DNA from 2 places in the Streptomyces sp. NPDC002640 genome. Region 1 is predicted to be linked to the other one. Evidence: riboswitches for the same ligand, from Rfam matches in the RefSeq annotation. Region 1 holds a riboswitch; the other holds the start of a gene.
The links. A riboswitch is a leader RNA that binds a small molecule or an ion and turns the genes downstream of it on or off. The one in region 1 is predicted to bind glycine.
Positions count from the first base shown of each region.

Region 2: another riboswitch for glycine. It lies ahead of gcvP (aminomethyl-transferring glycine dehydrogenase); the one in region 1 lies ahead of gcvT (glycine cleavage system aminomethyltransferase GcvT).

Region 1 is NZ_JBSFVZ010000004.1:237,707-253,301, reverse strand. It holds gene ACWD3O_RS07765 (hypothetical protein) at 1-173, opposite strand, end outside; gene ACWD3O_RS07760 (histidine phosphatase family protein) at 324-1,040, opposite strand; gene ACWD3O_RS07755 (L-serine ammonia-lyase) at 1,179-2,546, opposite strand; gene glyA (serine hydroxymethyltransferase) at 2,724-3,995, opposite strand; gene gcvH (glycine cleavage system protein GcvH) at 4,001-4,378, opposite strand; gene gcvT (glycine cleavage system aminomethyltransferase GcvT) at 4,455-5,588, opposite strand; glycine riboswitch at 5,631-5,738, opposite strand; glycine riboswitch at 5,739-5,847, opposite strand; gene ACWD3O_RS07735 (AAA family ATPase) at 6,142-6,828, shown strand; gene ACWD3O_RS07730 (enhanced serine sensitivity protein SseB) at 6,909-7,682, shown strand; gene ACWD3O_RS07725 (enhanced serine sensitivity protein SseB C-terminal domain-containing protein) at 7,838-8,614, shown strand; gene ACWD3O_RS07720 (ABC transporter substrate-binding protein) at 8,843-10,510, shown strand; gene ACWD3O_RS07715 (ABC transporter permease) at 10,619-11,623, shown strand; gene ACWD3O_RS07710 (ABC transporter permease) at 11,632-12,582, shown strand; gene ACWD3O_RS07705 (ABC transporter ATP-binding protein) at 12,589-13,626, shown strand; gene ACWD3O_RS07700 (ABC transporter ATP-binding protein) at 13,623-14,732, shown strand; gene ACWD3O_RS07695 (trimeric intracellular cation channel family protein) at 14,936-15,595, shown strand, end outside.
Region 2 is NZ_JBSFVZ010000008.1:267,551-283,145, forward strand. It holds gene ACWD3O_RS13935 (glutamate--cysteine ligase) at 58-1,566, opposite strand; gene ACWD3O_RS13940 (hypothetical protein) at 2,155-2,748, shown strand; gene ACWD3O_RS13945 (DUF5999 family protein) at 3,055-3,243, shown strand; gene gcvP (aminomethyl-transferring glycine dehydrogenase) at 3,386-6,271, opposite strand; glycine riboswitch at 6,459-6,554, opposite strand; gene ACWD3O_RS13955 (PRC-barrel domain-containing protein) at 6,682-7,053, shown strand; gene ACWD3O_RS13960 (DNA polymerase IV) at 7,075-8,757, opposite strand; gene ACWD3O_RS13965 (MerR family transcriptional regulator) at 8,807-9,451, opposite strand; gene ACWD3O_RS13970 (bifunctional nuclease family protein) at 9,670-10,143, opposite strand; gene ftsR (transcriptional regulator FtsR) at 10,211-10,984, opposite strand; gene ACWD3O_RS13980 (FHA domain-containing protein) at 11,024-11,908, opposite strand; gene ACWD3O_RS13985 (DUF881 domain-containing protein) at 11,991-12,866, opposite strand; gene ACWD3O_RS13990 (small basic family protein) at 12,871-13,203, opposite strand; gene ACWD3O_RS13995 (DUF881 domain-containing protein) at 13,200-14,141, opposite strand; gene ACWD3O_RS14000 (sugar phosphate nucleotidyltransferase) at 14,238-15,595, opposite strand, start outside.

The DNA of each region.
Region 1 (15,595 bases):
GCGACGTGCAGGAACTCCCACGACGGCGCGGCGGCCGCAGCGGCGTCGGCACCCGACGCGGCGGGCCGGTCCGGCGGCGCGTCCGGCCCGCATCCCGCGGCGCCGAGCACGGTGGCCAGGACCGCCGCGGCCACCGTCGTCCGTCGCTGTGCCGTTCCCCTGGCTCCGTGCATGCCCGCGTTCCCTCCCGTGCCGCCCGTCGGGGGCGGCCCCGGCGGGAGCGTACCGCCGCCGTCGGCGCGGCCCGCACCGGCCCGGGGGTCACCCGCCGCCCGGCGGGGTCGGACGGGCGGGGTCAGCTCGGCGGCGTCGGATCGGCGGCGTCAGACGGGCGGTGCCAGATGGGCGGTGTCGCCCCAGAGCACCGGACGCAGCCGGTGCCCGTCGCCGCGCCAGTGCGACACCGAGGCGTTGGGCACCGGCGGCAGGTGCTCGGGCGGGTCCGCGCCGACGCCGGCGAGGACGTGGCGCAGGGCGGCGAGGACGCCGTCGTGGGCGACGAACAGGACCCGCCGGCCGGGTGCCGCCCGGCTCAGGTCGGAGACCAGCTGCCCGACCCGGACGGCGACGTCGGTGAAGGCCTCGCCGCCGGGCGGCCGGTAGTACCAGTCGCCCAGCAGTTCGCGCCGCGCCGCCTCCTCCGGGGCGCGGGCGCGCAGCGCGGGCGGCGGGTGCAGCTCGAAGACCCCCATCTCCCGGTCCCGCAGCCGCTCGTCGACCACGGTCTCCAGGGGTGGCACGCCGAGGGCGGCGGCGTGGGCGGCCATCAGCTCCCAGGTCTGCCGGGCGCGCAGGTAGGGGGAGCAGACGACCAGGTCGGGCCCGCCTTCGGACCACCCGGCCAGCACCCTCCCCAGTGCCGTCGCCTGCTCGACGCCCGCCGCGGAGAGCGGGACGTCCCGGTCGCGGCCCGGGACCGGCCGGGTGGAGCCGGACTCCGCCGCCGCGGCGAAGGCGAGGTTGGCCGTGCTCTGCCCGTGCCGCACGGCCCACAGTTCGGCCAGGGCACAGGGCGGCACGAGGCCGGCGGGCGGACGCATGGCGCGCTCCTCACGGTGGGAGACCGTCGCAGCCAGCCTAGGCCGGGGCGGGCCCGTCCGGGGGGTGGAAACGGCGGCGCGGGCGGACGCCGGTCGGGGCGTCCGCCCGCGCGGGGCACGGCCGGTCGGTACGGCCGGTCAGCACTCGATGATGTTCACCGCGAGCCCGCCCCGCGCCGTCTCCTTGTACTTGACCGACATGTCCGCGCCGGTCTCCTTCATGGTCTTGATGACCTTGTCCAGGGAGACCTTGTGCGAGCCGTCGCCCCGCAGCGCCATCTTCGCGGCGGTCACGGCCTTCACCGCGGCCATGCCGTTGCGCTCGATGCAGGGGATCTGCACCAGGCCGCCCACCGGGTCGCAGGTGAGGCCCAGGTTGTGCTCCATGCCGATCTCGGCGGCGTTCTCGACCTGCTCGGGCGAGCCGCCCATGACCTCGGCGAGGGCGCCGGCCGCCATCGAGCAGGCCGAGCCGACCTCGCCCTGGCAGCCGACCTCGGCGCCGGAGATGGAGGCGTTCTCCTTGAAGAGCATGCCGATCGCGCCCGCGGCGAGGAGGAAGCGGACCACGCCGTCCTCGTCCGCGCCCGGAACGAAGTTCAGGTAGTAGTGCAGGACCGCCGGGATGATGCCCGCGGCGCCGTTGGTGGGGGCGGTGACGACCCGGCCGCCGGCCGCGTTCTCCTCGTTGACCGCCATGGCGTAGAGGGTGATCCACTCCATGGAGTGGGCCAGCGGGTCGCCGGCCGCGCGGAGCTGGCGGGCGGTGACGGCGGCGCGGCGGCGGACCTTCAGGCCACCGGGGAGGATGCCCTCGCGGGACATGCCGCGGTCGACGCACTCGCGCATCACCCGCCAGATGTCGAGCAGACCGGCGCGGATCTCCTCCTCGGTGCGCCAGGCCTTCTCGTTCTCCAGCATCAGGGAGGAGACGGACAGGCCGGTCTCCTTGGTGAGGCGCAGCAGCTCGTCGCCGGTGCGGAAGGGGTGCTTCAGCACCGTGTCGTCCAGCTTGACGCGGTCCGCGCCGACGGCCTCCTCGTCGACCACGAAACCGCCGCCGACCGAGTAGTACGTCTTGTGCAGGAGCTCCTCGCCGGACGGGCCGTACGCGGCGACGGTCATGCCGTTGGCGTGGTACGGCAGGGTCTCGCGGCGGTGCAGGACCAGGTCGGCGTCGAAGTCGAAGGGGATCTCGTGGTCGCCCAGCAGGCGCAGGAGACCGGTCTCCTTGATCTTCTCCACGCGCTCGTCGGCCGACTCCACGTCGACCGTGCGCGGCGAGTCGCCCTCCAGGCCGAGCAGGACGGCCTTGGGCGTGCCGTGGCCGTGGCCGGTGGCGCCGAGGGAGCCGTAGAGCTCGCAGCGGACGGAGGCGGTGGCCTCCAGCAGGTCCTCGTTGCGCAGGCGGGCGGCGAACATGCGCGCGGCGCGCATCGGGCCCACCGTGTGGGAGCTGGACGGGCCGATGCCTATCGAGAACAGGTCGAAGACCGAGACGGCCACGTCGACTCCTCGTTGAATCGTTGGCGGTGCGGGGGTGGGGGGAAGGCGCGAGGGGCGTCACGCCCACCGGACGGTGGCGGGCGGGACGCCCCCGGCACATACGGGAATCGTACGTAAAGCCCCAGGCGGTACGAAATTCATACGCGCCGTGCGGGGCTGCTCACGCCGTCGCGAAGGTCACAGCGACGGGTAGAGCGGGTGCTTCGCGGCCAGGGCCTCCACCCGGCCCCGCAGCGCGGCGGCCGTGTCGGCCGGGAACGGCGACGGGGCCTTGAGGGCCTCCGCGATGACGTCCGCGACCTCGGTGAAGTCCTCCGCGCCGAAGCCGCGGGTGGCCAGCGCCGGCGTGCCGATGCGCAGGCCGGAGGTCACCATCGGCGGGCGCGGGTCGTTCGGGACCGCGTTCCGGTTGACGGTGATGCCGATCTCGTGGAGCCGGTCCTCGGCCTGCTGCCCGTCCAGCTCCGAGTCGCGCAGGTCGACGAGGACCAGGTGGACGTCCGTGCCCCCGGAGAGGACCGAGACGCCGGCGGCGGTGACGTCGTCCCGGACCAGGCGCTCGGCCAGGAGGCGGGAGCCCTCCAGGGTCCGCCGCTGGCGGTCCTTGAACTCCTCCGACGCCGCGACCTTGAAGGCCACCGCCTTGCCCGCGATCACGTGCTCCAGCGGGCCGCCCTGCTGACCCGGGAAGACCGCGGAGTTGATCTTCTTGGCCAGCTCGGCCGTGGAGAGGATCACACCGCCGCGGGGGCCGCCCAGCGTCTTGTGGGTGGTGGTGGTCACGACGTGGGCGTGCGGCACCGGGCTCGGGTGGAGGCCCGCGGCCACCAGGCCGGCGAAGTGCGACATGTCGACCATCAGGTACGCGCCGACCTCGTCCGCGATCCGGCGGAACGCGGCGAAGTCCAGCTGCCGCGGGTAGGCGGACCAGCCGGCGATGATCAGCTTCGGCCGCGCCTCCTTGGCCAGGCGCTCGACGTCGGCCATGTCGACCTGGCCGTCCTCGCCGACGTGGTACGGGACCACCTCGTAGAGACGACCGGAGAAGTTGATCTTCATGCCGTGGGTCAGGTGCCCGCCGTGGGCCAGGTTCAGGCCCATGATGGTGTCGCCCGGCTTGAGCAGGGCGTGCATCACCGCGGCGTTGGCCTGGGCGCCCGAGTGGGGCTGCACGTTGGCGTGCTCGGCGCCGAAGAGCTCCTTGAGGCGGTCGATCGCGATCTGCTCGATCACGTCGACGTGCTCGCAGCCGCCGTAGTAGCGGCGGCCCGGGTAGCCCTCGGCGTACTTGTTGGTCAGGACCGAGCCCTGGGCCTCCATGACGGCGACCGGAGCGAAGTTCTCCGACGCGATCATCTCGAGGGTGGACTGCTGGCGGGCCAGCTCGGCGTCGATCGCCGCGGCGACCTCGGGGTCGAGCTGGTGCAGGGGCGTGTTGAGCGTCGACATCAGGCTCAGTTCCCGGCGAACTCGGTGTACTCGTCCGCGGTGAGCAGGTCGCCCGGCTCCTCGGAGACGCGGACCTTGAACAGCCAGCCGCCCTCGAAGGGCTCGGAGTTCACCAGGGACGGGTCGTTGACGACGTCCTCGTTGATCTCGGTGACCTCGCCGGAGACCGGGGAGTACAGGTCGGAGACCGACTTGGTGGACTCCAGCTCGCCGCAGGTCTCGCCCTCGGAGACGGTCTCGCCGACCTCGGGGAGCTGGGCGTAGACGACGTCACCGAGGGCGTCGGCCGCGAACTTGGTGATGCCGATGGTGGCGACGCCGTCCTCGACGGGCGACAGCCACTCGTGCTCCTTGCTGTAACGCAGGTCCGTGGGGTTGCTCATGGCTGAGATTCTCCTGTACGCGGGGAGTTTCCGAAGGGTCCGGAAGAACCGGGAAAAGGAAGGGTGCGGCGGAAGGCTACTTCTGGCGCCTGTAGAACGGCAGCGCGACGACCTCGTACGGCTCGTGGGTGCCCCGGATGTCCACGCCCACGCCGGCCGTGCCGGGCTCGGCGTACGCGGCGTCGACGTAGGCCATCGCGATCGGCTTCCCCAGCGTCGGGGAGGGCGCGCCGGAGGTGACCTCGCCGACCACCTCGCCGTCCGCCACCACCTGGTAGCCGGCGCGCGGGACCCGGCGGCCCTCGGCGACCAGGCCGACCAGCTTGCGCGGCGGGTTCGTCGCGGCGCGCTCGGCGGCCTCGGCGAGGGCGGCGCGGCCGACGAAGTCGCCCTCCTTCTCGAACTTCACGACCCGGCCCAGGCCGGCGTCGAAGGGCGTGAGGGAGGTGGAGAGCTCGTGGCCGTACAGCGGCATGCCGGCCTCCAGGCGCAGCGTGTCGCGGCAGGACAGGCCGCACGGGATCAGGCCCTCGGGCGCGCCCGCCTCGGTCAGCGCCCGCCACACCCGCTCGGCGTGGACCGGGGCGGTGAACAGCTCGAAGCCGTCCTCGCCGGTGTAGCCGGTGCGGGCGATCAGCGCCGGGACGCCGGCCACGGTGCCGGGCAGGCCCGCGTAGTACTTCAGGCCGTCCAGGTCGGCGTCGGTGAGGGAGGCCAGGATGCCCGGGGAGGCGGGGCCCTGCACGGCGATCAGCGCGTAGGCGTCCCGGTCGTCGCGGACCTCGGCGTCGAAGCCCGCGGCGCGCTCGGTGAGGGCGTCGAGGACGACCTGGGCGTTGGAGGCGTTGGCGACGACCATGTAGTGCGGGAAACCGGCCTCGGAGTCACCCAGGCGGTAGACGATCAGGTCGTCGAGGATGCCGCCGTCCTCCCGGCAGATCATCGTGTAGCGGGCGCGGCCGGTGCCGACCGTGGCGATGTTGCCGACCAGCGCGTGGTTCAGCAGCGCGGTGGCCTGCGGGCCGGTGACCGTGATCTCGCCCATGTGGGAGAGGTCGAAGAGGCCGGCCCGGGTGCGCACGGCGTTGTGCTCGTCACGCTCGGAGCCGTACCGCAGCGGCATGTCCCAGCCGGCGAAGTCGGTCATGGTCGCGCCCAGCGAGCGGTGCAGGGCGTCGAGCGCGGTGTGACGGAGGTCGGAACTGCTCATGGGCAAACTCCCGGTACGGGCGAAGGCATGACGACGGAGTGTTCCTCCCCATCTGTCATCGGAACCTGAGAGGTTCGCCATGACCGCCGGCCGGGGTCAGGGCTTGCACCGTGGGTGGGCCCGCCGGGGCGGACCGCTTTTCAGATGTGCCTCGCCCGCGCGGTGACTGGGCCTGAGAGATTCAAGGGAGGGACTTGCTCCTTCGGCGCCCGGGACAGGACATGGTGTCCGTCACCCGGGACTCTCCCGCGCGGATTCAAGCGGCCGGTATGCAGTTGGCGCGCTCATCATCGCACGGCCTCCCCGGGCCTGGCGGACCCCCCGTGTGTTGCGGGACTGTGGCGGGAACCGGGCGGAAATGAGACGACCGGCGCATTGCCTTCTCTTTACACTCGGGGGGGATGCTCCAGGTCCCGAACCCATGGGGGAGGACGACCACGTGAAGAGGACGATCGCCGGCGCCGGCCATGCCGTGCCCGTGACCGGCCCCGGGGCGCGCCACCGGGCGCGTTCCTGGGCGGGGACACGGGCGGGGACACGGGCGCAGGGGGCGGTGCGCGCCCAGGGCGCGGACCGGACGGCGCGGTGCGCGGCCGCGGGGACCGTGGCGGACGGGGTGTGCGACCTGCGGGGCGGCAGCGGCGTGGGCGGCGCCGCGGTCGGCGCGCGGCTGGTCTTCGGGCCGCGCGACGTGGTGGTGGTCACCGGGCTGCCGGGCAGCGGCAAGTCCACGATGATGCGGCGGACCGTCGGACCGGACGCGGTCCGGATCGACTCCCAGGACACCCGGGACCGGTGGGACGCGCGGATGCCCCAGGCCATGCCGTACGCGGTGTACCGGCCGCTGGTGCGGCTCGACCACTACGCCGGGCTGCGGCGCGCCCTGCGCGGGACGGCGCCGGTGGTGGTGCACGACTGCGGCACCCAGCGGTGGGTCCGCTCCTGGCTGGGCCGGGCCGCCCGGCGGCGGGGCGGGACGCTGCGGCTCGTGCTGCTCGACGTCACCCCCGCCGAGGCCCTGCAGGGGCAGCGGGCCCGCGGCCGCGGCGTGTCCCGGTACGCCTTCGCGCGGCACCGCAAGGCGGTCGGGCAGCTCCTCGCCGACGTCGTCGCCCGGGGCCGGCTGCCGCGGGACTGCGGTTCGGCCGTGCTGCTGGACCGCACGGCGGCGCGCGTCCTCGACGGGATCGGGTTCGCCCCGCACGGCGCGCGAGGCGTCCGGCGGCCGGGCGTCCCGTAGTCTGACGTGCCGCGGACGGCCGCGGACGGCGGCGGACCAGCGGACAGACAGCGGCAGCGCGGGAACTCCAGGCGGTAACCATGAACTTCGCGACGGACGACCAGACCCTCAGGGGCGGATGGCCCGGCAACGAGCTGGAGGAGGTGCTGGCGGCCTCGGCCGCCGCCCCGGGCTCGGAGTCGGCCGGCGGCCGGGTCCTGGAGGTGCTGACCCGCAGCCATGTGTGGATCCCGCTCCCGGCCGGCGGCGACCGCGACAGCCGGACCCTCGACCTGCCCACCGTGGAGCTGGGCGGGCAGATCTTCGTCCCGGTCTTCAGCTCCCAGGAGCAGCTCCGGCGCGTGGCCGGCCCCCACATGTCGTTCTCCGTCGCGCCGGTCGTGGAGTTCGCGCGCGGGCTGCCGCCCGAGGTGGGCGTCGTGGTGAACCCGGACGGCGCGGTGGGGCTTCCGCTGACCCCGGCCGCCGTCGCCGAACTCTGCCGTGCCGCGGGACCCGAGGGCGCGGGCCGCGGCGGACGGGTGCGGCTCTGGGAGCCGGACTGGCGGGAGGACCCGGTGGACTTCCTGCGCGCCGCCTCCGAGGAGTTCGCCGCCGTCGGGGTGGTCGCCACCGCGCGCCGCTGCCTGGCCGCCGTCGAGACGGCGGAGCCGGCGATGTTCGTCGGCGTCGAGCTCGCCACCTGGGACGCCCCGTCCGGCGACGCCCGCGCCCTGCCGCTGGAGGCGCTCGGCCGCGCCCTGGGCCGCCACCCGGTGCGGTGGCCGGTGAACCTGGTCCTCCTGGACGCCGTCCCGGACCCGGTCTGCGACTACCTGCGCGCCAAGGTGCCGCCGTTCTACGGCGCGGTCTGATCCCCCGCCGCGCCCGCGGGAACCGGCCGGGAGGTTTCCGCTCGCTCCAGGTGGTGTCTGCCGCGCCGCTTAAGCTGGTTTCATAATCCCGGTCGAACACTCGCTGTCGGACGTCGATGGGGCGGAACCAATGTCTTCGCGAAGGGCTGGTTGAGGTGAGCGCGTCGGGCACGGCCGCCGCCGGGCACGTGGAGCAGATGCTGCGCCAGGTCACGCCCGGGCGTTATGACGCCTACGAGGCGCTGCTGCGCGCGCTCGCGACCCCGTCCGCCGGTCAGGTGTGGATGCTGCTCTGGCACGGCCTGGCCGGCGCCCCCGACGCGCAGTACGGGAGCATGGAGGTCGACGGGTACGCCTACGCGCCCTGCGTGACGTCCGCCCAGGAGCTGTCCGCGAGCGGCTGGAGCCGCGGGTACGAGGTGACCGACGCCATCGAGGTGGCCCGTGCCCTCTACCCGGGCCACCACGGCCTCTGGCTCAACCCGCACGCCCCCGGCGGCGGCGTCGGCGTCCCCTGGCTGGACCTGCGCCGCATCGCCACCGGCCTGGACCGCCAGCCCGCCGGGCCGCTGCGGCTGTCCGAACCCGCCATCGAGGTCCCGCAGCTCTACGCCCTGCTGGCCCAGAACGCCCACCGCACCCCGGCGGTGCGCGCGCTGCGCCGCGCCTGGGTGCAGCCGGCGCTCGGCACGCCCTACCTGGCCATCGGGCTCGACGTGTACGAGGCGTCGCCCGCGGCGGTGGAGTCGGTGCGGTCGATGATGGGCCAGTCCGTCGGCGTGGTGCCGGACGGACTGGCGGTCTCCACGGTCGCCATGGCCGATGACCACGACCCCGTCGTCCTCTGGATGCGGGCCAACGCCCGCCCCTTCTACGACCGCGACGCCCACGGCCCGGCGCGCGGCGGATACGGCTACCCGGCCGTCAACTGAACCTCCGCCGCAGGACGTTCGCCCAGTTCGGGCGGAGGTTACGGCTGTTTCCCCCGTGTTTCGCAAGGGAGTTGGGGACGCGTCCGGCGAGGCGATATGCCGGGTTCGTCAGCTGTTCAGATCTCAGCTAGGTATCACCACTATGCGGACTGTTCTCCCCGCGTAGCGGGCTGAGTAATGTTCGGCCGGTCAGTACGCACCCACCAGTGAACCCCGGAGTGGCCCCGTATGCGCATAGTCAAATCCCGCGTCGCTCGGGCGATAACGGCCGTCTTGGCGGTCGGAATGATCGCGTCGGCGTGCACGAGCGAGCGCGACAAGGAAGGCTCCGGCGACGGCGCCAAGGACACCTTCGTCTTCGGCGCCCCGGGCGACCCGAGCTCGCTCGACCCGGCGCTCGCGAGCGACGGCGAGACGTTCCGCGTCACCCGTCAGGCCTTCGAGGCCCTGCTGGAGCACGAGTCCGGCGGCAGCAAGCTGGTGGGCGGCCTGGCCGAGACCTGGGAGTCCAACGACGAGGGCACCGTCTGGACCTTCAACCTCCGCAAGGGCGTGAAGTTCCACGACGGCGAGGCGTTCAACGCCGCGGCGGTGTGCGCCAACTACGACCACTGGTTCAACTGGACCGGCACCTACCAGTCCAGCGCGGTGTCCTACTACTGGCAGACCGTCATGGGCGGCTTCGCCAAGAACGAGGACAAGGAGGCCCCCGAGGCCAACTACAAGTCCTGCACCGCGAAGGACGAGAACACCGCCGTCATCGAGGTGAAGAAGCCCTCCGCCAACCTCCCCGGCGGCTTCTCGCTCAACGCGCTGGCGATCCACTCGCCCAAGGCGATCGCGGAGTACAAGAACCAGGCGGCGACCGCCAAGGGCGACGCCATCACGTACCCCGAGTACAGCCAGAAGGCCGGCACGGTCGCCGGCACCGGCCCGTACAAGATCAAGGGCTGGAACAAGGGCAACAAGGAAGTCACCCTCGAGCGTTTCGACGACTACTGGGGCGACAAGGCCAAGGTCAAGAACATCGTCATCCGCACGATCGACACCGAGGAGGGCCGCCGCCAGGCGCTCCAGGCCGGTGACATCGACGGTTACGACCTGGTCGCGCCGGCGGACGTGAAGACCCTCGAGAACGAGGGCTTCGTGGTCCCGACCCGTGGCGTCTTCAACCTCTTCTACGTGGGCATGTCCCAGGGCGCCGAGCCGGCGCTGAAGAAGAAGGAGGTCCGCCAGGCGATCGCGCACGCCGTCGACCGCGAGAACCTGGTCGCCACCCAGCTGCCCGAGGGCGGCAAGGTCGCCACGCAGTTCATGCCGGACACCATCGCCGGCTACTCGGACCAGGTGAAGCAGTACCCCTTCGACACCGCCAAGGCGAAGGACCTGCTGAAGGAGGCCGGCGAGGAGAAGCTCAAGATCGAGTTCTGCTACCCGACCGAGGTCACCCGCCCGTACATGCCTGCCCCGCAGGACCTGTTCGAGCTGATGAAGGCCGACCTCGAGAAGGCCGGCATCACCGTCACCCCGAAGCCGATGAAGTGGGCCCCGGACTACCTGGACGCCACCGAGGCCGGTTCCTGCGCCCTGCACATGCTCGGCTGGACCGGTGACTTCAACGACGGCTTCAACTTCATCGGCACCTGGTTCGCCGAGTACGACAAGCAGTGGGGCTTCAAGGACAAGGAGCTCTTCGAGGCCGTCAACGCGGGCTCCACGCTGACCGGCGACGAGCGCACCGAGGCCTACAAGAAGGCCAACGAGGCGATCATGGAGTACCTGCCGGGTCTGCCGGTCTCCTCCTCGCCCCCGGCCATCGCGTTCGGCAAGAACGTCAACCCGCCGAAGGTCTCGCCGCTGACGCAGGAGAACTTCGCCGAGGTCTCCTTCAAGTAAGCCGCGGTACCCAGGCACCGCAACCCCGCTCCGCCCGGCCGCCGCACCCAAGGCGGCCGGGCGGACGCGTCCATCAGGCAACACGTACGTCAGAAAGGGGCATGCGCGGTGCTGCGTCTCGTCGCACGAAGACTGCTCCAGCTCATACCCACGCTGCTGGGCCTGTCGGTCCTGCTCTTCGTCTGGCTCAACCGGCTTCCGGGCGGCCCCGCTTCAGCGATCCTGGGCGAACGGGCGACCGAGGCCGAGATCACGAGAATCAACCGGCTGCTCGGCCTCGACCAGCCGCTCTACGTCCAGTACTGGCGCTTCCTCAAGCGCATCGCGGAACTGGACCTGGGCACCTCGGTGCAGACCGGACAGCCGGTCTGGGACGAGTTCACCCTCCGCTTCCCGGCCACCGTCGAACTCTCCCTCATGGCGATGCTGTTCGCCGTCGTCGTCGGCGTCCCGCTGGGCTACCTCGCCGCGAAGCGGCGCGGCGGATGGCTGGACGTGACCGCGGTCTCCGGCTCGCTGGTCGGCATCTGCATCCCGGTCTTCTTCCTCGCCCTGCTCCTCAAGCAGGTCTTCGCCGTCCACCTGGGCTGGTTCCCCAGCTACGGCCGCCTCTCCACCGGACTGAACGCCACCGAGGTGACCGGCTTCGCCACCCTCGACGGCATCCTCACCGGCGAGTTCGACGCCACCTGGGACGCCCTCGTGCACCTGGTGCTGCCCGCGCTGGCCCTCGCCTCCATCCCGCTCGCCGTGATCGTGCGCATGACGCGGGCCAGCGTCCTCGAGGTGCTCGGCGAGGACTACGTCCGCACCGCCGAGTCCAAGGGCCTGCACCCCCGCGTCGTGCGCGGCCGCCACGTGCTGCGCAACGCGATGCTGCCGGTCGTCACCGCGGTCGGCCTGCTCACCGGTTCCCTGCTCTCGGGCGCCGTGCTCACCGAGTCGGTCTTCTCCTTCGGCGGCATCGGCTCCTTCATCCGCACCGCCATCGACGACCGTGACTACCCGGTCCTGGTCGGCTTCATCATGTTCATCGCGATGACGTACGTCCTGATCAACCTCCTGGTCGACCTCGCGTACAGCCTCATCGATCCGAGAGTGCGGGTGCACTGACCGTGAGTATGACCAAAACCGAGAAGATCCAGCGGCTCGCGGAACTCACCGCCCGGGACGAGGGCACCAGCGGCGCCAGCCTCTGGAAGGAGGCGATGCGCCGGCTGCGGGGCAGCAAGATGGCGCTCATCGGCGGCGCGATCATCCTGCTCTTCCTGATCGTCGCCGTGATCGGCCCGTGGATCGCCCCCTACTCGCCCACCGCGCAGACCTGGCGCAACGAGGTCTTCTCCAACCAGGGGAAGTTCGTGAACCCGCGCGCCGAGAACTGGTTCGGTCTCGACCACCTCGGCCGCGACCTGTTCTCCCGCTTCCTGGTCGGCGCACGGCAGACCCTGCTGGTCGGCGTGGTCTCCACGCTGATCGGTCTGATCGTCGGCGCGGTCATCGGCGGCCTCTCCGGTGCCGCCGCCACCCTCGGCGGTGACACCGGCCGCCGGGTCGACTCGGTGATCATGCGCTTCATCGACATGATGCTGGCGCTGCCCTCGCTGCTGCTCGCCGTCTCCGTCGCCGCCGTGATGGGCCAGTCCCTCACCACGGTGATGATCGCCGTCGGTGTCGTCCAGGTGCCGATCTTCGCCCGCCTGCTGCGCGGCGCCATGCTCGCCCAGGGCGGCGCGGACTACGTGCTGGCGGCCCGCGCCCTCGGCATCCGCAAGCGGCGCATCGTGCTCACGCAGATCGTGCCGAACTCGCTGAGCCCTGTCATCGTGCAGACGACCCTCACCCTGGCCACCGCGATCATCGAGGCGGCCGCCCTGTCCTACCTGGGTCTCGGCAACCCCGACCCGGCGGTCCCCGAGTGGGGCGTGATGCTCTCCCAGGCGCAGCGGTTCTTCGACAACGCGCCGCTGATGGCCGTCTTCCCGGCGGTCGGCATCATCATCACCGCCCTCGGCTTCACCCTGCTCGGTGAGGCCATGCGGGAAGCCCTCGACCCGAAGCTGCGAGGCTGAACCACCATGCCACTTCTCTCCGTCGACGAACTGACGGTCACCTTCACCGGAGCCCACGGCCGCAGGGCCAACCGCGCGGTCGACGGTGTCTCCTTCCAGGTCGACCAGGGCCAGGTCGTGGGCCTGGTGGGCGAGTCGGGCTGCGGCAAGTCGGTCACCTCGCTCGCCCTGATGGGGCTGCTGCCCCGCAAGGGCGTCGAGCTGGGCGGCCGCGCCGACCTCGCCGGTGCCGCCGGCGGGCCGCAGAACCTGCTCACCCTGAGCCGCGGCAAGCTGCGCGACCTGCGCGGCCGGCGGATGGCGATGATCTTCCAGGACCCGCTGTCCTCGCTGAACCCGGTCGTGCCGATCGGCATCCAGGTCACCGAGATCCTGGAGCGCCACCGCGGACTGAAGGGCGAGGCGGCCCGCAAGCGCGCCGCCGAGCTGCTCGACCGGGTCGGCATCCCCGACCCGACGCGGCGGCTCAAGGAGTACCCGCACCAGCTCTCCGGCGGCATGCGCCAGCGCGCCATGATCGCCATGGCCGTCGCCTGCGCCCCCGAGCTGCTGATCGCCGACGAGCCGACCACCGCGCTCGACGTGACCATCCAGGCGCAGATCCTGGAGCTGCTCAAGGAACTGGTCGACCAGGAGGGCACCGCCCTGCTGATGATCACCCACGACCTGGGCGTGGTGGCCGGCCTCTGCGACCAGGTCAACGTGCTCTACGCGGGCCGGGTCGTGGAGTCGGCCGGCCGCCGGGAGCTGTTCGCCCACCCCTCGCACCCGTACGCCAACGGGCTGCTCGGCTCCATCCCCCGCCTGGACGCCCCGCGCGGCGAGCCGCTCACCCCGGTCCGCGGCTCCATCAACGACCGGATCGCCTGGGCCGACGGCTGCGCCTTCGCCCCGCGCTGCGACCGGTACGAGCTGGACTGCCTCGGCGGGGCTCCCGCCCTGCGCGAGCCCCGGGCCGCCGGCCACCAGGTGCGCTGCCTGCACCCGGTGCTGCACGGCAACGGCGAAACCGACGATCTCCGGACCGAGGAGGTCCCCGCATGAGCCTGCTCGAACTGGACGGAGTGAAGGTCCACTTCCCCGTCAAGAAGGGCCTGATCTTCGACCGCGTGGTGGGCCACGTGCACGCCGTGGACGGGGTCTCCCTCAAGGTGGAGGCCGGCCAGACCTACGGCCTGGTCGGCGAGTCGGGCTGCGGCAAGACCACCCTGGGCCGGGCCGTGCTGCGGCTCGTCGACATCACCGAGGGCGAGGTCGTGCTGGACGGCACCGACCTGGCCAAGCTGCCGCCGGAGGAGATGCGCCGGTTCCGCAGCCGGCTCCAGATGGTCTTCCAGGACCCGCTGGGCTCCCTCAACCCGCGGCAGAACATCGAGTCGATCCTCTCCGAGGGCATGGCCGCCCACGGCATCGGCGCCGACCGCGACGAGCGCCGGGAGAAGATCAAGGCCATCCTGGCCAAGGTCGGCCTGCCCTCCGACGCGCTCTCCCGCTACCCGCACGAGTTCTCCGGCGGCCAGCGCCAGCGCATCGGCATCGCCCGGGCGCTGGTCCTCGAGCCCGACGTGATCATCTGCGACGAGCCGGTCTCCGCGCTCGACGTGTCCATCCAGGCGCAGGTGATCAACCTGCTGGAGGACCTCCAGGAGGAACTGGGCCTGACCTACCTGGTCATCGCCCACGACCTCGCCGTCGTCCGGCACATCTCCGACGTGGTCGGCGTGATGTACCTGGGCGCCCTGGTCGAGGAGGCGCCGAGCGACGCGCTCTACGCCGAGCCGCGCCACCCGTACACCAAGGCCCTGATGTCCGCGGTGCCGGTGCCGGACCCGGAGGTGGAGGAGAAGCGGGAGCGGATCCTGCTCACCGGCGACCTGCCCTCCCCGGCCGACCCGCCGTCCGGGTGCCGCTTCCGCACCCGCTGCCCGTGGGTGCAGGACCGGTGCGCCTCCGAGCGGCCGCAGCTGCGGGACGTCGGCGACGGGCACCGGGTGGCCTGCCACTTCGCGGAGGAGATTGCCGCGGGCGAGCTGGAGCGGACCAGCGGCGAGGTGGTCGCGGCGGCGCGGCCCGAGGACCCGGAGGCGGTCCCGGTGACGGGCGACGAGCCGGGCCCGGCGCCGGACGCGGGGGTCGTCACCGCGAAGTGACCGCGGGTCCCGGGGAGGGGGGCGGCGTCCTTGTGGCGCCGCCCCCCTTCGCGTGCCCGCCCGGGAGGTCCGCCCCCGGTCCGGGCGTGCGGGCGTGCGGGCGTCGCCATGCCGCCGGGAACGTGACGCATTGAACGCCAGGTATCTCGCATGCTGGACCTTTCAATGCAAGGCCGATGCCGCGTACCCGTCACACTATTGAGGTGTCTCCCCAACTGTTCAGCCCGGGCGTGCAGCACACGCTCGAACTGGTCGGCATCTTCGTCTTCGCCATATCCGGCGCTCTGCTCGCCGTGCGCAAGAACTTCGACGTCTTCGGCATGGCCGTCCTCGCCGAGGTCACCGCGCTCGGCGGCGGACTCATCCGCGACGTGGTGATCGGCGCCGTGCCGCCGGTCGCCTTCACCGACCTCGGGTACTTCCTGACGCCCCTGGCGGCCACCGCCCTGGTCTTCTTCCTCCATCCCCAGGTCGAGCGGATCCAGAACGCGGTCAACGTCTTCGACGCGGCGGGCCTCGGCCTGTTCTGCGTCGGCGGGACGCTCAAGGCCTACGAGTACGGCCTGGGGCTCACCGCCTCCGCCACGCTGGGCATGGCCACCGCCGTCGGCGGCGGTGTGCTGCGGGACATGCTGGCCAACGAGGTGCCCTCGCTGCTGCGCTGGGACCGCGACCTGTACGCGGTGCCGGCCATCGTGGGCTCGACGCTGGTGGCCGTCTGCATCAAGCTGGACGCGCTCACCCCGGCCTCCATGGGGGCGGCCGTCCTGGTGGCCTTCGTGCTGCGGCTGCTGGCCATGCGGTTCCACTGGCGCGCGCCGCGCGCCTGGCATCGTCGGTCCACCGTCAAGGAGGTCCCCGCG
Region 2 (15,595 bases), on a different contig from region 1:
GGCGGCGACGGAACCGCAGCGCGGGAAGGACGGCGCCGACGGGGCCGGCGCGCCGGCCTACCGGGCGTCCGGCAGCCCCGCGGGCCAGGTGTGGACCGGGTCGCCCTGCCACTGCAGCTCCGCGTACCGCCGGGTGGTCGCGGCCAGCGCCTCCTGCCGGGACAGCCCCCGCTCGAGCCCCGTGTGGAAGGCCGCGGCCTGCCAGGAGGCCCCGTTCACCCGCCGTCGGCAGCGCTCCTCGATCACTCCGAGGTACAGCTCCCGGTCGGCCGGCTCGATCCCCCAGGCCTCCAGGCCCGCGTGGGCCAGCGGCAGCAGTTCGTCGAGCACCAGCGTGACCGCCTCCACCTGCTGCGTGCCGCCGAGCCGCCCGCGCCGGGGCCACTCCAGCCGCGCGTCGATCCCGTAGCGGCAGGCCGCCTCGAAGTTGGCCGCCGCCGCCTCGAACGGCAGCCGCGTCCACACCGGCCGCGCCTCCTCGGCCAGCGCCCGCACCAGGCCGTAGTAGAAGGCCGCGTTGGCCACCACGTCGATCACCGTGGGCCCGGCCGGCAGCACCCGGTTCTCGACCCGCAGGTGCGCCGCCCCGTCGGCCACGTCGTACACCGGCCGGTTCCAGCGGTAGACCGTGCCGTTGTGCAGGACCATCTCGGCCAGCTTGGGCGTGCCCCCGGCGTCGAGCACCTCCATCGGGTCCTCGTCGTCCATGATCGGCAGCAGCGCCGGGAAGTAGGTGAGGTTCTCCTCGAACAGGTCGACCACCGAGGACACCCACTGCTCGCCGAACCAGGTCCGCGGCCGCACGCCCTGCGCCTGGAGCTCCGGCGGCCGGGTGTCGGTCGACTGCTGGAACAGCGGCGGCCGCGACTCCCGCCACAGCTCCTTCCCGAAGAGGAACGGCGAGTTGGCGCCGATCGCGATCTGCGCCGCCGAGACCGCCTGCGCCGCGTTCCACACGTCCGGGAACCGCTCCGGCGTCACCTGCAGGTGCAGCTGCACCGAGGTGCAGGCGGCTTCCGGGGTGATCGACCGCGCGGTGGTGGTGAGCCGTTCGACCCCGTCGATCTCCAGCGTGAAGTCCTCGCCCCGCGCCGAGACGATCTGGTCGTTCAGCAGGGTGTAACGGTCGACGTCGGAAATGTTCGCGGAGATCAGGTCGTCCCGCTCGAGCGTCGGCAGGATGCCGATCATCACGATGCCGGCGTCGACCTCCCCGGCCTTTCGGTGGGCATATGACAATGACGTCCGCAGCTCCTCGGCGAGCTGATCGAATACCCGCCCGCCGAGCCGGTGCGGTTCGATGTTGACCTCGAGGTTGAACATCGCGAGTTCGGTCTGGAAATCACGGCTCGCGATCCGCTCGAGCACTTCCGCATTCATCATTCGCGGCATGCCGTCGGACCCTGCGAGATTCAGCTCGACCTCCAGTCCCATGAGATTCTTCGGGCGGTCGAACTGCCTCTCCTTCAGCAACCTCTCGAGACCCGCCAGGCACCGCTGGAGCTTGTCCCGGTAGCGCTGGCGATCGGACAGGTCGAACGACCCTGCCTCGAGCTTCTCACCCATCGCTGCGTCCTCCTCGGATGGGTCGGCCGCCTCTGCGGCCGGTGTCCGTGTGTCTGTCGCCCGGGTCCCTCGTCCGGTCCGCAACTGATGATGCCCGCCCTGGACGATCGATAACGTCCCCATGAGGACCGGCCGACCGTTAGGCTGACCTCCAGCGCCATTCGGCACATTCGTTCGGCATGACCCGCAAGGCGGTTCACCGGGCTTCGGAGCCCCGGCATTACGGCGGTGAAAACCGGCCGACCCCGCCGCGGACGTCCCCCGAGGTCACTCCCGGGAAGCCCTCGCAGAACCGGGATGGAACACCGCGAAATTTCGGCGCGAACAAAACTTGCCGTTCACATGGAAAACAGCTAGCCGAAACACCGCGTGAACACGCCTCGTATAAACTGCGCAAACGAGGCGGAGAAGCGCGTGCGCCCACGACCGTGTGTCCCGTCACCCCGGTGACGAATCGGGCCGGACCCGGCCCGAGTGGTCCGACCGGTCCGGCGCGGCTCTCCGACCCCCCTCGAGCTGGCAGCAGACAGCGCCCGTCCCACCACCGCCCGCGCGCCACCGTGCCTGTCGAAAGAGAGGCGACCCACCATGCCGCTGCACGTCCCTCCGGCACCTCCCGCCGCCCTGCGCACCGTTCTGGCGGCCCTCGGCACCCCTGCCGCGATCCGTGATCCGCGCACGCCCTCCCTGCGCACCGCCCAGGGACCGCTCAACCCCGAACTCCCCCTGCCGGTCCACGTGCTGGACCGGATCACGGCGGAAGGGGTGCCCGTCGTCCGGCTGGCCGGCTGGCGTTTCCTCATCCGTTCCGGCGACCACGCGGTGGCCGCCGCCGACACCCTGCAGACCTCGGACGGCTGGGCCTTCTCGCACTTCTTCGAAGGCCCGTACGTCACGTCGACCGAGCACGCCCTGCGCCAGGCCGAGGAGGCTCCGCATCCCTACCAGCCGCGGCTGCTCTCCGTCCCCGGCCTGTACATGCTGACCCTCTGGCTGCACGCCGACGTCACGGCGGACGCCGCCGCCGGTGTGCCGGAGGCGCTGGACCTGCTGATCCCGCTGGCGCCGGCACCGCCGGGCATCGCCAGTCACCGCCCGCACCGGGTCGCGGAACTGCTGCCGCTGCTCACCCGCAGAAGCGGCCCGGCGGGCCCGCCGCCCGCACTGCGCCCGGCGGCCTGACCGGCGCCGTCGTCCCACCGCCCCTACCTGTCCCACCCCCGCCCCCGCGGCTCGCCGCCGCGGGGGCGCGGCACGTCCTGGTCCGAACGGGCCAGGACCGAACCACCCGGAAAGATCTGCCGAGTTGTCCCGAACCGCCCGCCCGGGTGACGCGTCCTGAACCGTTGAGGGGGCGTACCGCGAAAACCCTGCGGAGCGGCTCCCGCGAGCGCGAGACTTGTCCGCACGAGGTCACCACGGGGGGCTGCGATGTACAGCCGTGACACGAAAGCCGAAGCGACGACCACAGAACGAGAGAACCCGACCATGTGCCAGCACCAGCCGCCGTGCCCGACAGCCGACTCCCCCGACCGGGAATCCGCCCGCCTCGTGGCGCACCACCCCGAGCAGGGCTGGAGCCTCCTGTGCAACGGGGTCGTGCTGTTCGAGGACACCGGGGAGATCCTCCCCGACGGCCGCGTCATCGCTCCGCACAGGTTCGCCACCGCGGTCTGAGGCGACGTCCCGGCGCGGGGCCTTGCGGCACGCGGCCGCCCGGCGCCGGGAAAGCCGGAGGGCCGGCGACGGCGCGAGGGCGCTGTCACCGGCCCCGTCCCCCGCGCGACGCGTGTCGCGCGGGGCGGCCGACGCTCGTCGGTCAGTCCTCGTAGGCGTCCAGCGGCGGGCAGGAGCAGACCAGGTTCCGGTCGCCGAAGGCCTGGTCGATGCGGCGCACCGGCGGCCAGTACTTGTCCGGCATCGACACGCCGCCGGGGAAGACCGCGGTCTCCCGGTCGTAGGCGTGCGTCCACTCGCCGGCCAGCGTGCCCGCGGTGTGCGGGGCGTTGCGCAGCGGGTTGTCGTCGGCCGGCCAGGCGCCGGAGCCGACCTTCTCGATCTCCGCGCGGATGGCGATCATCGCCTCGACGAACCGGTCCAGCTCCGCCAGGTCCTCGGACTCGGTCGGCTCGATCATCAGCGTGCCGGCGACCGGGAAGGACATGGTCGGGGCGTGGAAGCCGTAGTCGATGAGGCGCTTCGCCACGTCGTCGACGCTCACGCCCGTCGCCTTGGTCAGCGGGCGCAGGTCGATGATGCACTCGTGCGCGACCAGACCGCCCGGGCCGGTGTACAGCACCGGGTAGTACGGCTCCAGCCGCTTGGCGACGTAGTTGGCCGCCAGGACGGCGACCTGGGTGGCGCGCCTGAGGCCCTCGCCGCCCATCAGCCGGACGTACGCCCAGGAGATCGGCAGGATCCCCGCCGAGCCGAACGGCGCCGCGGAGATCGGACCGACGCCGGTCTCCGGACCGGCGGCCGGCTGCAGCGGGTGGTTCGGCAGGTACGGGGCGAGGTGGGAACGCACGGCCACCGGGCCGACGCCCGGACCGCCGCCGCCGTGCGGGATGCAGAAGGTCTTGTGCAGGTTGAGGTGGGAGACGTCGCCGCCGAAGTGGCCCGGCTTGGCGAGGCCCACCAGCGCGTTGAGGTTGGCCCCGTCCACGTACACCTGGCCGCCGGCCTCGTGGACCTGCGCGCAGATGTCGGCGACGTGCTCCTCGAAGACACCGTGGGTCGACGGGTAGGTGATCATCAGCACCGCGAGCTCGTCCCGGTGCTTCTCGATCTTCGCCCGCAGGTCCTCGACGTCGATCTCGCCGTTCCCGGCGGTCTTCACGACGACGACCTTCATGCCCGCCATGACGGCGCTGGCCGCGTTGGTGCCGTGCGCGGAGGAGGGGATGAGGCAGACGGTGCGGTCCAGGTCGCCGTTGGCGCGGTGGTAGCCGCGGACCGCGAGCAGACCGGCCAGCTCGCCCTGGGAGCCGGCGTTGGGCTGCAGGGAGACCTTGTCGTAGCCGGTGACCTCGGCGAGGCGGTCCTCGAGCTCGTGGATGAGCGACAGGTAGCCCCCGGCCTGCTCGGCCGGCGCGAACGGGTGCAGCGCGCCGAACTCGGGCCAGGTGACCGGCTCCATCTCGGTGGTCGCGTTGAGCTTCATGGTGCAGGAGCCCAGCGGGATCATGCCGCGGTCGAGCGCGTAGTCCCGGTCGGCGAGGCGGCGCAGGTAGCGCAGCATGGCCGTCTCGGAGCGGTGCTGGTGGAACACCGGGTGGGTGAGGTAGGCGTCGGTGCGCAGCAGGCCGGCGGGCAGGCCGTCCTCGGCCGTGCCGTCCAGCGCCTCGACGTCACCCTCGACACCGAAGGCGGCCCAGACCTTCTCCAGCTGGGGGCGGCCGGTGATCTCGTCGCAGGCGGCGGAGACGTGGTCGGCGTCGACCAGCCGCAGGTTGACGCCCCGCTCACGGGCTGCGGCGACCACCTCGGCGGCCCGGCCCTCGACGCGCGCGGTGACGGTGTCGAACCAGGCCTCGTTGACGATCTCGACCCCGCCGGCCTTCAGGCCCGCGGCGAGGAGGTCGGCGTACCGGTGGACGCGCTCGGCGATGCCCTTGAGCCCGTCGGGGCCGTGGTAGACGGCGTACATGCCGGCCATCACGGCGAGCAGCACCTGCGCGGTGCAGATGTTGCTGGTCGCCTTCTCACGGCGGATGTGCTGCTCGCGGGTCTGCAGCGCCAGGCGGTAGGCCCGGTTGCCGTCGGCGTCCTGCGACACGCCCACCAGGCGGCCGGGCAGGTTGCGGGCGAACTGCTCGCGCACCGCCATGTAGCCGGCGTGCGGACCGCCGAAGCCCATCGGGACGCCGAACCGCTGGGTGGTGCCCACCGCGATGTCCGCGCCGAGCTCGCCGGGCGAGGTCAGCAGGGTCAGGGCGAGCAGGTCGGCGGCGACGGTGACGACCGCGCCGAGCTCGTGCGCCTGGTCGATCACCGGCTTGATGTCCCGCACCGCGCCGGAGGCGCCCGGGTACTGGAGCAGCACGCCGTTGATCTCCCGCCCGGCGACCTCGGCGGGGATGCCCTGCGACAGGTCGGCGACGACGACCTCGACGCCGGTCGGCTCGGCGCGCGTCTCGATGACCGCGACGGTCTGCGGCAGCGCGTCCGCGTCGACCAGGAACAGGCCGTTCTTCTTCTTGCCGACGCGCCGGGAGAGGGCCATCGCCTCGGCGGCCGCGGTGCCCTCGTCCAGCAGGGAGGCGCCGGAGGTCGGCAGGCCGGTCAGGTCGGCGACCATGGTCTGGAAGTTGAGCAGCGCCTCGAGCCGCCCCTGGGAGATCTCCGGCTGGTACGGCGTGTACGCCGTGTACCAGGCCGGGTTCTCCATCACGTTGCGGAGGATCACCGGCGGCGTGAAGGTGCCGTAGTAGCCCAGGCCGATCATCGTGTCGAGGACCTGGTTGCTGTCGGCGAGCTCCCGCAGTTCGGCGAGCACCTCGGCCTCGCTCCGCGCGCCCGGGAGGTCGAGGGCGTCGGCGTTCTTGATGACGTCGGGGACCGCGGCGGCGGTCAGCTCGTCGAGCGAGCCGTAGCCGACCTGGGCGAGCATCTTCGCCCGGGCGCCCTCGTCGGGGCCGATGTGACGCTGCTCGAAGGGGATGCCCTGCTCGAGGGCGGAGAGCGGGGTGCGAGGGGCGTTCATAGGCGGAGGCCTCCTGGTCTTGCGCGACCTTCGGGGGGCACCACGGCGGTGGGGTGCCCGACGGCCTCCCCCTCTGTCATCACGACCTGAGAGCTTCACCGGCCGCCCGAGGACGTCCGGCTTTCACCGTCGGTGAGAGCGGCGCTGCGACCGGGGTCACGGGCACCGCTCTGCTTTCCAGAGTGACCTCGTCCGCGCGGTACAGGGGCCTGAGAGATTCCGGGGAGGAGTTGCTCCTTCGGCGCCTCCGAAGGCTCTCGGAGGACTCTCCCGCGCGGGGTCGGCAGCCACTGACCAGCCTACCAGCGAGGTACCGGGCCGGACCCTCGAGTGGCCGCCGCCCGCAAAGTGCACTTGGGTGGTGCCGACGGCTGCGCTGCGACAGTGAGCTGCGACCAGAAGGAGGGAACGTGCAGACGGACATCGATCCCCGGAACCTCATAGGCCGCAAGGCGTACGACTGCGACGGCAACCGCATCGGCACGGTCGACGAGGTGTACCTCGACGACGCCAGCGGTTCCCCCGAATGGGCCGCCATCCGGACCGGGCTCTTCGGGCGCGACGTCTTCGTCCCGCTGGAGACCAGCGAGCTGGTGGACGGCGCCCTCCGCGTCCCCTACGGCCGGGCCCACATCAAGGACGCCCCCGGTTACGGCGTCGGCCGCCACCTCTCCCCCGAGCAGGAGCTCACCCTCTACCGCCACTACGGCTTCGACGTCGAACCCCCCGCCCCGCTCCCCGACCGGGACTTCGGCCACCTCCCGGACCCGGAGGACGCCTGACCCCCACCCGCACCACGGCGCTCACGCCGCCGGCCGCTCCGGCCCGGTCGCGCCCGGAGCGGGACCGTGCGGACCGGTGCCGTGCGGCTCGGCGCCGGAAGGCTTCGGCGCCGACGACTCGGACGGCCCAGACTCGCGCACCTCACGCCCCCTGCGGTCACGCTCGGTGGGTCCACGCTCCGGCAGGTCGGGCCGGGGCAGTTCGGGCTCCGGCACGTCAGGCTCCGGCACGTCGGGCTCGGGCACGTCGGGCTCGGGCGGCCGCGACGCAGGCGGCCCGGACGCCTCGGGTTCCGCTTCCGGCACCAGCGGCAGCGGATCCGCGGGCTCGAGCTCCGGGTCGTCGACGGCGAAGGTCCGCACCCGCCCGGGCGCCGCCGAGTACGGCGTCTCGAACCGCACCGTGACCCGCCCGAGCCCGCTGCCCTGCACCCACCCGTGCCCGTGCGCCGTGTGCCGCACGTCGTGCCCGGCGGTCCATCTCCGCACCGGGCGTTCGACGGACGGCTCCCGCCCCGGCAGCGACCGGTGCGCCACCTCGGCCCCCTGGGCCACCGCCTCCTCCGCCGCCGGCTCGGCGTGCGCGGCGTCTCGTGCCTCCTGGGCGGCGGCCTGGACCGCCTGCGCGGCCTGAGCCGCCTGGGCGAAGAGGTCCTCCTGCGTGAAGTCGGCGAGCCCGGAGACGCCGACCCCCAGCAGCCGGACCCCGCCCGTCGTGTCGACCCCCTCGAGCAGCCGCGCCGCCGCCTCCTGGACCACCGCCGGGTCGTCGGTGGGACCGCGCAGCGTCTCCGAACGGGTCAGCGTGGAGAAGTCGTACCGCCGCACCTTCAGCTGGATGGTCCGCCCCGAGTGCCCGCCGTCCCGCAGCCGCCGCACACAGCGGTCGGCGAGCCGCTGCACCTCCATCCGGATGCGCAGCCGGTCGTGGATGTCCACGTCGTAGGTGTCCTCCACGGACACCGACTTGGTCTCCCGCTCGGCGACCACCGGCCGCTCGTCGTGCGCCAGCGCCATCGCGTGCAGGGCCTGCCCGTGCGCCTTGCCCACCAGCCGCACCAGTTCGTCGACGCCCGCCTCGGCCAGCTCCCCCACCGTGGTGATCCCGGCGCGGCGCAGATGGTCCCCGGTGGCGGGCCCCACGCCCGGCAGCGTCCGCACCGGCATCGGCGCGAGCAGTTCCCGTTCGGTGCCCGGGGTGATCAGCACCAGGCCGTCCGGCTTGGCCTCCTCCGAGGCGATCTTGGCCAGCATCTTGGACGCGGCCAGCCCCACCGATCCGGTGAGTCCGGTGGCCGCGCGGATGTCCTCGCGCAGCCGCTCACCGGCGTGCCGCGCGGAGGCCGTGTCCCAGGCGACCCCGCCGGCCTCCAGGTCCACGAAGGCCTCGTCGAGACTGAGCGGCTCCACGAGCGGCGACAGGGCACGCAGCAGCGCCATCACGCGGTCGCTGATCGAGCGGTAGAGCGAGAACCGCGGCGCGAGGTAGGCGGCGTTCGGCGCCAGTCTCCGGGCCTGGGCCATGGGCATCGCCGATCGGACCCCGAAGACGCGCGCCTCGTAGGAGGCGGTGGCCACCACTCCGCGCGGACCGAGGCCCCCGACCACCACCGCCTTGCCGCGCAGGCTCGGCTTGGACGCCTGCTCCGCGGAGGCGAAGAAGGCGTCCATGTCGAGGTGGAGAATCGTCGGCGCGGACCTCACACCACCGATGGTGCCGCACGGCACCGACAGTGGGGCCGCCGGTCCGGCCTCAGACCGCCCGGTTGCCGCGCCGCCGGGCCAGTTCGTCCGCCGGGTTGTGCCCGATCAGGGTCTCCCCGGTGTCCACGCGTTCGCCGTGCAACTGGGAGAGCGCCTTCTCGACGTCCCGCCACACCACGCCCACCGCGATGCCGAAGATGCCCTGGCCGCCCTGGAGCAGCGCGTGCACCTCGTCCGGCGAGGAGCACTCGTAGACCGTGGCCCCGTCGCACATCAGGGTCATCCCCTCCAGGTCCCGGAACCCCTGCTCCCGCAGGTGCTGGACCGTGGTGCGGATGTTCTGCAGGGACACCCCGGTGTCGAGGAACCGCTTGACGATCTTCAGGACGACGACGTCCCGGAAGCTGTAGAGACGCTGGGTCCCCGAACCGTAGGCGGGCCGCACGCTGGGCTCGACCAGCCCGGTGCGCGCCCAGTAGTCCAGCTGGCGGTAGGTGATGCCGGCCGCGGCGCAGGCCGTGGGCCCGCGGTAGCCGACCTGCTCGGACGTCGTCTGCGCCCCGCTCAGGCCACCCGCTCCGGCCGCCGAGCGCTGCGGCGCGTAGCCGGCCGCGTTGCCGTGGGGCCGATACGGACCGCTGTCGCCCGGAACACGTCCCGGGGCGCCGGCCGTATCGTCGCCGCTCATTCTCACGCCGACCTCCGTCCTAGACCTGCCATCCAGACGGTAGGCAGTCGTCAGGGGTGCGTCAACGATCGCCACACTCGCCACGCCGAGTGATAATCACCCTGCGAGTGGTTTTCCGTGCCCCGTCCCGGGGAAAGGCTAGCCGAATGCCCTCCGCCCGGGCGGCAGGACGGCGGCATGTGGCCCCGGCAATTGCCGACGCGCCGGGGAACCTGCGGTTCGGATCACTGGTTGCTGGTGCCGAAGTCCTCGGGCGAGATCTGGTCGAGGAACTCGCGGAACTTCTCCACCTCGTCCTCCTGCTCGTCGGGGATCGCGATCCCCGCGTCGTCGAGCACACCGTCGCTTCCGTAGATGGGCGTGCCGGTGCGCAGGGCGAGCGCTATGGCGTCGGACGGGCGGGCGCTGACCTCCACCCCGCTGGCGAAGACCAGCTCGGCGAAGAACACGCCCTCACGCAGGTCGGTGATCCGCACCTCGCTGAGCTCCTGGCCCACCGCCTCCAGCACGTCCTTGAAAAGGTCGTGCGTCAGCGGTCGTGCGGGCACCATGCCCTGCTGGGCGAAGGCGATGGCCGTCGCCTCTCCCGGTCCGATCCAGATGGGAAGGTAGCGATCGCCCCCCACTTCGCGCAGGAGCACGATCGGCTGGTTGGAGGGCATTTCGACCCGGACACCTACGACATCGAGCTCGTTCACACAGCAACCCTAGGCCGTGCCCGCACGGTTTGGGTAGTCGGGCAGGGCATGGGTGGATTCCACCAGGTCAGGACAGGCGCACGCCGAGGGCCGTCTGCACCAGGGCGGAATGCAGGCGGGTCGTCAGCCCCGCCAGCTCCCGGGCCCTGACGCGCGCGTCCTCCCGGGTGTCCGGGTTGGGGTGCTTCCTCAGCGGGGCGACGACCTGGTCCACCAGGCCCGCGTCGCGGTCCGCGGCGGTCTTCATCGCCCGCAGGTGGCGGGGTTCGATGCCGAACGCGGCCATCTCCGCGAGCAGGGACGCCACCGTGACGGCCGCTGCGTCGTAACCGCCCTCGGGCAGCGGCCGGATCAGCCCGTAGGCCTCCCAGGCGGCCAGCTGTTCCTCGTCGGTGCCGGCCGCGGCGAGGAGCTCGTCCCGTCCGATGCGGACAGCCGGGGACTCCTCGTGGTCGGGGTCCTGCTCGAGCGGATCGGGCCGGTACTCCTCCGGCTCACCCGCCGTGAGGGCCCCGTCGAGCGGGTTGCCGCCGTCCTGGTCGCGGTCGGCGCTCTCGAGGACGTCCAGCCGCTCACGGATGACCTTGAGCGGCAGATATCCGTCCCGCTGCATCCGCAGGACCCGGGCCAGCCGCTCGACGTCCTCGGCACTGAACTTCCGGTACCCGGCGGGAGTGCGCCGGGGATCGACCAGTCCCTCGGCCTCCAGGAAGCGGATCTTGGAGATGGTGACTTCGGGAAACTCGTCGCGCAGCAGGCTCAGCACCGTGCCGATGCTCATCAGCCGGCCTGCCGCGGTGGCGGCGCCGGTTCCGGCGCCGCCACTCGGTGGTTCAAGCATGGACCTTCCCTGGAGTTGCCCCCGGACTGGTCCGGAGGGTCAGACGCTCCGCTGGCTCGCGTAGAAGACCAGGCGGTACTTGCCGATCTGCACCTCGTCACCGTTGGCCAGAGCGACCTGGTCGATGCGCTCCCGGTTCACGTAGGTGCCGTTGAGGCTGCCCACGTCCGCCACCGTGAAGGTGCCGTCCGGGCCGCGGCGGAACTCCACGTGGCTGCGGGAGACCGTCACGTCGTCCAGGAAGATGTCGCTCTGCGGATGACGACCCGCCGTCGTCAGGTCGGCGTCCAGCAGGAAACGACTGCCGGAGTTGGGGCCGCGCCGGACCACCAGGAGGGCCGAGCCGGCAGGCAGCGCCTCGACCGCGGCCTGAGCCTCGGGCGACAGGGCCGGGACCTGCGTCTGGCCGGTGGCCTCCGGGTCGTACGACTCGATGCCGGAGATGGAGATCGTCGAGGTCGTCTCGGAGGGGCGCTCCGGGACACCGGCCCGGAGCGGCGCCCCGCAGTGCGAGCAGAAGCGGCTGTTCTCCGCATTGCGGTTGCCGCACCGCGTGCACACCAGGGCCGACATGGACGGATCCTTCTGCTGCGGCTGCCCCGCCGCCGATCCCGACGGGTCCCCGAAACCTATGCGGGCCGCCTGGGCAGGGTCAACGGCCGACGCGCCGTGACCCCCGGAAGTGCCACCCTCCGGACCAGCGACCTGGTCCCGGTAGAGCGGCCGGTTCTCCGCGTCGGAACCCTCGCGATGGCGGGCCGTCTCGCTGCCGCCCTCTCGCGCACTCTTGCCGAACAACTTCGCAAACAACTTCACGGGCGATTCCCCTTGACCGAAACAGACCCGCCCGTGGGGCAGGACGAACCCTGACTGCACCGACCGACCGACCCGGACATCTTCACAACGTCCGTCTCCGCCATACAGTTTCCACCACACACCACTTCTTCGGCGCGCCGACCCCCCGCGACCCGACGTCCCGTCGGAACGGAGCGCCCCGAGCCCCGCCTCACCGGGCCGACGACCGAGCGTAGTCAGGCCGCTTCGCCCCCCGCAAGGCATCCACGACGATCTTCGTATGACGCTCCACGGTGACGGTGGCCTGCTCCTTCTCCAGAGTCTGCACCACGCCTCCCGGGATGTTCAGAGCGGGCTCCAGATCCTGCGGGTTCCCGATGACCTTGAAACGATACGGAGCGGCGATCTTGTTCCCGTCGACCGACACTCCGGCGTCACCGTCCGGCCGCTCCGTCAGATAGGTTCCGGCCACCACCCGGACGCCGTTGAGCTGGATGGCCTCCGCCCCGGCGGCCCGCAGCTCCTGGACCGCGTCCAGCAGCTTGTCGGCTCCGACGCCGTTCTGCGGATCCTCGACCGTCACCGAGATGCCCGGCCCCTCGGCCGCGACCGTGCCGGCCAGCACGCCGAGCTGCCGCTCCTTGGCGAGCGTCTGGCGGCGTGCCTCCTCCGCCTGGTCGGAACTGTTCTCCAGCTCCGACCGCTGGCCCTCGAGGTTCTGCTGCTCCTCCTCGAGCCGGGCCGTCCGGTCGTCGAGCTCGTCCAGGATGCGGACCAGGTCCTCCTGCCGGGCGCCCCGCAGCGCGGTGTCGCCCGAACTGTGCGAGGCGACCTGCACCGCCAGCCCGAACCCGAGTCCGAACAGCAGCAGCGCCACGATGAGCTGGGCCCGGCTCACCCTGGGCGGCCAGAGGCTCTGTACCAGCCGCTGACGCCCTGTCAGGCCTGCCGGAGCCTCCTCCTCCGCCTCGTCCCGCGGAACGGCCGTGGCGGGCCTCTCCTCGGGCAGCTCCTTGCGAAGCCGGTGGCCCGGGCCTTCCGCGCTCCCGCCGGCTCCCGGCCGGCCCTCGTGCCTCTCCTCGTTCATCGCCTCACGCCCTGAAGACGTGCCGGCGGATGGCCGCGGCGTTGGAGAAGATGCGGATGCCCAGGACCACCACGACACCGGTGGACAGCTGCGCGCCGACGCCGAGTTCGTCGCCGAGGAAGACGATCAGCGCGGCCACGACCACGTTGGACAGGAACGAGACGACGAAGACCTTGTCGTCGAAGATGCCGTCGAGCATGGCCCGCAGTCCTCCGAACACGGCGTCCAGAGCCGCCACCACGGCGATGGGGAGGTACGGCTCGACGGCGACGGGGACCTCGGGCCGGACCAGCAGGCCCACCACGACTCCCACGACGAGGCCCAGTACGGCGATCACGATGTGCCCTTCCCGGTGTTCGGCTGTTCAGCCTCTGGCGGTTCCGATGTCTGTGCCGGCTTGGCCGTCCGCAGGGTCACGCTGGGAGCGGCGGGCAGCCGCAGGTCCTCCTCGACCGAGATGGCCGTGCGGATCCCGTAGTTCTCCTGCAGCGCGTACAGGTAGAGGCCGTCGGCGCTGTCCTGGAAGCGGGTGCTGAACGGTTTCCCGTCCCCCACCGCGAGCACCGTGTACGGCGGCGCCAGCGGCTTGTTGTCGACCAGTATCGCGTCGCCGGCCGCCCGGATGGCGGACAGGGCGGTCAGCCGCTGCCCGTTGACGGAGACGGCCTCGGCGCCCGACTCCCACAGACCGTTGACGACCCGCTGGAGGTCCCGGTCGCGGACCCGGCCGGTGTCCGAGAACCCGCTCGAGCCCCGCTGCTCGCCGTCGTCACTGGTGCCGGAGCCCTCGGCGTCGTCGACGACCAGCTTGACGCCCGGACCGTGCACCGGGACGGCGCCGACCAGGATCTGGACGGTCTCCAGCCGCTCACCCCCGCCGCCGTGCTCCCGCAGCGCCTCGCGCTGGCGCTCGCCGACCTCGGCCCGCAGCCGGTCGACGCTCGCCTCCAGTTGGTCCGCCCGCTCGGTCTGGCGCTCGATCCGGTCGATCAGCTCCTCCCGTTCCCGGGCGACCACCGGGGCGTCCTCCCGGGCCTGGGCCGCGCCCAGCGTCACCACCAGCGCGGCCAGGACCAGCCCGGCGGCCAGTCCCAGCTTGGCCTTGAGCGTCTTCGGCATCCCGCCGCCCTCGCCGCGCTTGCGGGCGGTGGCCTCGGCGTAGCCGTCGTCGAGGCTGTGGTCCATGACGTTGGTGAGCAGCGACATGGAGGCATCCGGGCGCGAAGGGCGATCGGGAGTGCTCCGAACGGGGGGCTGCTGCGGCATGCCGCACATCGTCGCATGCCGCGCCCCTGTACCACGAATGGCCCCACCGGCGTGCCGGGCGGCCCCCACGACGGGGGCCGCCCGGCACGCGTGGCGAGGCTCCGGTCAGTGGCCGGCGCCCTCCACGACGGTGCTCCACTCGTCGAGCAGGGCCTGCGCCGAGGCGTCGTCGGGGCCCTCCGCCCACAGGTGGGTGACGGCCTCAGCCGGGTCGGGCAGCACCAGCACCCAGCGGCCGTCGGCCTCGACGACCCGCACGCCGTCGGTGGTGTCGACGAACCGGTCCCCGGCCGCCTCGACCACCCGGCGCATCACCAGACCCTTCACCGCCCACGGCGTCGCCAGGTCCCGCTTGAGCACATGGGCCCGCGGGATCCGCGCGTCGATCTGGCTGAGGGTGAGCTGCGTCCGCGCCACCAGGCCGATCAGGCGCACGAAGGCCGCCGTGCCGTCGAAGACACCGCTGAACTCGGGGACGATGAAACCGCCCCGGCCGTCGCCGCCGAAGATCGTCGTCTCCTCGCGGCCGACGCGGGTCAGGTCGTCGGGCGAGGTGGTGGTCCATTCGACCTGGGTTCCGTGGTACGCCGCGACCTGTTCCGCGATGCGGGTGGTGGTCACCGGCAGCGCCACCCGGCCGCTGCGGCGCTCGGCCGCCACCAGGTCCAGCATCACCAGCAGCGCGCGGTCGTCCTCCACGATCCGGCCCTGCTCGTCGACGAGCGACAGCCGCTCGCCGACCGGGTCGAAGCGCACGCCGAAGGCCGCTCCCGAGGAGGCGACGATCTCGCCGAGCCGCTTGAGCCCGTCCCGCCGCATGTCCGCGGTCTCGGTCGGCCGCGCCTCGTCGAGGCCCGGGTTGATGGTCAGGGAGTCGACGCCCAGCTTGCCGAGCAGGCTCGGGAGCACCAGGCCCGCGCTGCCGTTGGAGGCGTCCACGACGACCTTCAGACCGGCGTCGGCGATGCCGCTGGTGTCGACGTTCCGCAGCAGCGACCCGGTGTACGAATCGAAGGTGCTCGACGGGAAGTGCAGATCACCGATCTCGCCGGGGAAGGCCCGCCGGTACTCCTGCCGCGCGAAGACGCGGTCCAGCTTGCGCTGCCCCGCCTGGGACAGGTCGGCGCCCTGGCTGTCGAAGAACATGATGTCGACCGAGTCCGGAACACCGGGCGTCGTCCGGATCATGATGCCGCCGGCACTGCCGCGCGCCGTCTGCTGCCGGGCCACCGGCAGCGGAACGTTCTCGATGTCACGGACGTCGATGGCGCTGGCCTGCAGCGCCGAGATCACGGCCCGCTTCAGCGCCCTTGCGCCGCGCGAGTGGTCGCGGGCGGTGGTGACCGTGGCGCCCTTCTTCAGGGTCGTGGCATAGGCACCGGCAAGCCGCACGGCGAGCTCGGGGGTGATCTCCACGTTGAGGATGCCGGAGACACCACGGGCGCCGAACAGGTGCGCCTGGC